Regions from separate parts of the Streptomyces sp. NPDC053665 genome, predicted to be linked through region 1. Evidence: predicted binding sites of a transcription regulator. Region 1 holds the regulator's gene; the other holds the start of a gene.
What was found. Region 1 encodes HspR, which represses chaperone genes until heat shock. Its sites were predicted from a motif close to TTGAGNNNNNNNNNCTCAA; they were not measured.

Region 1 (2,447 bases):
TGCACCTCGCCCACGAGTTCGTTGTCGAAGGAGATGTACGCGTCGATCGGGCCCTCGGCCAGCCGGTCGTAGGCGATGACCGGAATGCCGGCCTCCTTGGCCTTCTTCACGCCACTCGCGATGGCATGCGAGTCCACCGCGTCCAACAGGATCACGTCGACCCGGTCGTCGATCATCTGCTGCAGCTGGCCGGCCTGCTTGTCCGCGCTGGCCTCGGCGTTCGCGTACTCGACGCGGCCCTTGTCGTTGGTGAGGGACTCGACCTTGCGCTTGATGATGGGGTAGTCGAAGTTCTCGTACCGGGTGTTCGCCTTCTCCGGCAGCAGCAGGCCCACGGTGATGTCGTCGCCCTTGGCCGGGCTCGCGTCGTCACTGCTCCCGCTCGCGTTGAGCACGCCGCAACCGGCCAGCGTGACGGACATCGTGGCGGCTGCCACGGATATGGCGATACGACGCATCGGGAAGCTCACTTCGCGTGTGATTCGGACGTGGGCACAGCTTTGTGGCCCATGTGACTGAAAAGCCAACGCCGACGCGCCCCCAGCGTCAAGCGGAACCACTTAACGAGATGGCAACACCACGCTCCGCAGCAGTTGTGAAGACTCTGCGGAATCATCTCCAAGTGCTCTGCACCACACGGTCATCGACAGGAGGCGGGGCGAAACCGTCTCAAGACGCGCGAAAGGGACCGGGAGTCAACTCCCGGTCCCTCCGCGGTGCTTTCGCGGGCGCGGCCGCCTCAGTCGGTCTGCTGCTGCCGCTTCGGCCGCCACACCACCAGGGCGCTGGTCTGCTGCACCTCCTGGTACGGCACCAGGTCACGGCGGTAGGAGGCGTGCACCGCCGCCTCGCGCTGGCGCATGGCCGCCGCCGCGCCGTCGAGCGCGTCCTGCATCTCGGCGACCCGGGCCTGGAGCGCGGCGACCTGGTTCTCCAGTTCGATGATGCGCTTGATTCCGGCCAGGTTGATGCCCTCGTCCTGCGACAACTGCTGCACCTGCCGGAGCAGTTGGATGTCGCGGGCCGAGTAGCGCCGGCCCCGGCCGGCCGTACGGTCCGGGGAGACCAGGCCGAGCCGGTCGTACTGGCGCAGGGTCTGCGGGTGCAGGCCGGACAGCTGGGCCGCCACCGAGATGACGTAGACCGGGGTCTCCTCGGTCAGTTCATACGGGTTGCGTCGACGACCGTCCATCTGCCTCATGCTCCCTTCGCGGCCTGGAACAGCTCCGCCCGCGGATCCTCGTCCGCGGTCGCCTCGCGATACGCCTCGAGCGCGTCACGAGCCTTCCCCGTCAGGTCCTTCGGGACACTCACCTCGACGGTGACCAGGAGGTCGCCGCGGGTGCCGTCCTTGCGGACCGCGCCCTTGCCCCGGGCGCGCATCGTACGGCCGTTCGGCGTGCCGGGGGGCAGCTTGAGCGTGACGGGCGGGCCACCCAGCGTCGGCACCCGGACCTCGCCGCCGAGGGCCGCCTCGGTGAAGGTGACCGGGACGGTGACGGTGAGGTTGTCGTCCTTGCGGCCGAACACCGGGTGGGAGTCGACGTGCACGACCACGTACAGGTCGCCCGCCGGACCACCGCGCTCGCCCGGCGCGCCCTTGCCGCGCAGCCGGATCCGCTGGCCGTCGCTGACGCCCGCGGGGATGCGCACCTGCATCGTCCGCGAGGACTTGGCCCGGCCGCTGCCCTTGCAGACGTCGCAGGGGGTCTCGGCGATCAGGCCGCGGCCCTTGCAGTCGGGGCAGGGGTCGGTGAGGGAGAACCCGCCGCCGCTGCCCCGGGCGACCTGCCCGGTGCCGACGCAGGTCGGGCACACGCGCGGTGTGCCGTTCTTGTCGCCGGTGCCCGAACAGGCCTTGCAGGGCGACTGCGAGGACATCCGCAGCGGGACGGTCGCGCCCTCGATCGCCTCCGTGAAGGTGAGGGTCACCTCGGACTCGATGTCCTGGCCGCGCCTGGGCTGCGTCCGCGTGCCCGGGCCGGCGCCGCCGCGGTTGAACAGGCCCCCGAAGACGTCACCGAGTCCGCCGCCGAACCCGCCGGCGCCCTGCCCGCCCTGGGCGCCCCCGAAGAGGTCGCCCAGGTCGAAGTTGAAGGAGCCGCCGCCCGCGCCCGGCCCCGGGCGGAACCCGCCGTTGCCGCAGAGGGCGCGTGCCTCGTCGTACTCCTTGCGCTTCTTGGGGTCGCCGAGGATGTCGTTGGCCTCGGAGATCTCCTTGAAGCGCTCCTCCGCCTTGACGTTCCCCTTGTTGGCGTCCGGGTGGAACTCGCGGGCGAGCTTCCGGTACGCCTTCTTGATCTCGGCCTCGGTGGCGTCCTTGGGGACGCCGAGGACCTTGTAGTAGTCCTTCTCGATGAAGTCCTTGGTGCTCATCCCCGACGCCCCTCCTTCCCTTCGTACGTGACGTCAGCCCTCGTCCGGGCCACCGCTCTCCTTGTCGTCGG
Region 2 (2,447 bases), on a different contig from region 1:
CTGCTCGCCCTCACCGACCCCGTGACCGCGTGGGGGCATCTGATCGCCCTGGTGGTCGGGATCGCGCTCTGGCCGCAGGTGCGCCGGTGGCGCGCGGCCCGGCGGCTTCCTCCGGGTGCCCGGCAGGAGGCTGGTGCCCGGCGGGCGGCGCCTCAGGGCTGAGCGGCGGGCGGCGGGCCGTACCGGGCGCTGGTCAGCGGGGCCACCACCTGCCAGCCCAGGGCCTCGTAGAGAGCGCGCCCCGCGGGTGTGCCCGCCAGGACGCCGGTGCGCGCGCCCTGCCGGTACGCGACCTGCTGCAACGTCCGCACCACCAGGCTGCCGAGTCCCTTGCGGCGGTGTGCGGCCGCCGTCTCGATCCGGTCGGCGACGGCGGTGCCGCCCGTCGGCGTGATCTGGCCGCGCGCCGCGAGGGACCCGTCGGGCGCGGCCACCATCAGCCGCGTCACCCCGTCGCGCGACCAGGTGCGCAGCCGGTAGCCGTCGGGAACCTCCGGGACGTCGTCCTCCGTCAGCGGCAAGGTCATCAGCCAGCCGGTCTCCGGATCGATCCACCAGCCGGGGCCGAGCCAGCCAGAGACCACCGCCGGGTCCCGGAACGCCTTGAGCCACACGCCGTGCCCGGTGACCCCGCCGGCCACCTTGCGGACCGTCGTCTCGTCCAGGGCGTCGCCCGTGGTGCCGAGGACGTGCCGGGTGGCGTGCCCGATCAGGCCCACGTCGATCGTCCAGCCCCACGGCTCGGCCACGGGCGGGGCCGCCCCGCGCGACACGACCCATCCCTCCACCCACGCCTGCACGGTCTCGTCCACGCATCCCCCTGTAACGACCGAAAGCGGTTTACGTCTATTACTCACCGCAGCTTAGGGGCTCTGCGTTCCGGCGCGTGAGAGGTGATCGCTGACAGCGAACAGGGGCCGGGGAACATTCGGCCGCCCCCGAGCATTGAGTCGGCATAGCTCAACTTGACTGCCGAAGGGGAGATCATGGCTGCTGAGTCCACGGCGTTCACACCGCTCACCCTGCCCGTGCTGCCGCTCGACGACGAGGTCGTGCTGCCCGGCATGGTGGTCCCGCTGGACCTGAGCGACTCCGAGGTCCGCGCGGCGGTGGAAGCCGCTCAGGCCGCCGCCCGCACAACACCCGGGAAGCCCCGGGTACTCCTGGTGCCGCGCATCGACGGGACCTACGCGAACACCGGTGTGCTCGGCACCGTCGAACAGGTGGGCCGGCTGGCCGACGGCGATCCGGGCGCGCTGATCCGCGGCCGGGGGCGCGTGAGGATCGGTGCGGGAACCACGGGTCCCGGCGCGGCCCTCTGGGTCGAGGGCACCAGCGTCGACGAGACCGTCCCCGAGCCGCTGCCCGGGCAGGTCGCCGAGCTGGTCAAGGAGTACAAGGCCCTCGCCACCGCCTGGCTGCGCAAGCGCGGTGCCTGGCAGGTCGTCGACCGGGTCCAGGCCATCGACGACGTCTCGGCGCTGGCCGACAACTCCGGCTACTCGCCGTTCCTGACCACCGACCAGAAGGTCGAACTGCTGGAGACCACCGACCCGGTGGCCCGGCTCAAGCTCGCCACCCAGCAGCTGCGCGACCACCTCGCCGAGCAGGACGTGGCCGAGACCATCGCCAAGGACGTCCAGGAGGGCGTCGACAAGCAGCAGCGCGAGTTCCTGCTGCGGCGCCAGCTGGACGCCGTGCGCAAGGAGCTGCGCGAGCTCAACGGCGAGCAGGAGGGCGAGGAGTCCGACGACTACCGCGCCCGCGTGGAGGCCGCCGACCTGCCCGAGAAGGTCCGCGAGGCCGCCCTGAAGGAGGTCGACAAGCTGGAGCGCTCCTCCGACCAGTCGCCCGAGGGCTCCTGGATCCGCACCTGGCTCGACACGGTCCTGGAGATGCCGTGGAACGAGCGCACCGAGGACGCCTACGACATCCAGGGCGCCAAGGCCGTGCTGGACGCCGAGCACTCCGGCCTGGAGGACGTCAAGGAGCGCATCACCGAGTACCTGGCGGTGCGCAAACGGCGCGACGACCGGGGGCTGGGCGTCATCGGCGGACGGCGCGGCGGTGCCGTGCTCGCGCTGGTCGGGCCGCCCGGCGTCGGCAAGACCTCCCTCGGCGAGTCCGTCGCCCACGCGATGGGCCGCAAGTTCGTCCGCGTCGCCCTCGGCGGCGTCCGCGACGAGGCCGAGATCCGCGGCCACCGGCGCACCTACGTCGGTGCCCTGCCCGGCCGTGTCGTGCGGGCCATCAAGGAAGCCGGGTCGATGAACCCGGTCGTGCTCCTCGACGAGATCGACAAGGTCGGCTCGGACTTCCGGGGCGACCCGGCCGCCGCCCTGCTCGAAGTGCTCGACCCGGCGCAGAACCACACCTTCCGGGACCACTACCTGGAGGTCGAACTGGACCTGTCGGACGTGGTCTTCCTCGCCACCGCCAACGTCCTG

Region 2: lon (endopeptidase La) is a predicted target of HspR. The motif match lies at 946-964, and genes of this name have one in related genera.

What each region holds. Positions count from the first base shown of each region.
Region 1 is NZ_JBVJKK010000005.1:431,362-433,808, reverse strand. Features, by position in the region: gene ACZ6ZN_RS22055 (sugar ABC transporter substrate-binding protein) at 1-458, opposite strand, end outside; gene ACZ6ZN_RS22050 (heat shock protein transcriptional repressor HspR) at 740-1,192, opposite strand; gene dnaJ (molecular chaperone DnaJ) at 1,198-2,376, opposite strand; gene grpE (nucleotide exchange factor GrpE) at 2,410-2,447, opposite strand, start outside.
Region 2 is NZ_JBVJKK010000003.1:793,143-795,589, forward strand. Features, by position in the region: gene ACZ6ZN_RS16585 (rhomboid-like protein) at 1-162, shown strand, start outside; gene ACZ6ZN_RS16590 (GNAT family N-acetyltransferase) at 153-812, opposite strand; gene lon (endopeptidase La) at 987-2,447, shown strand, end outside.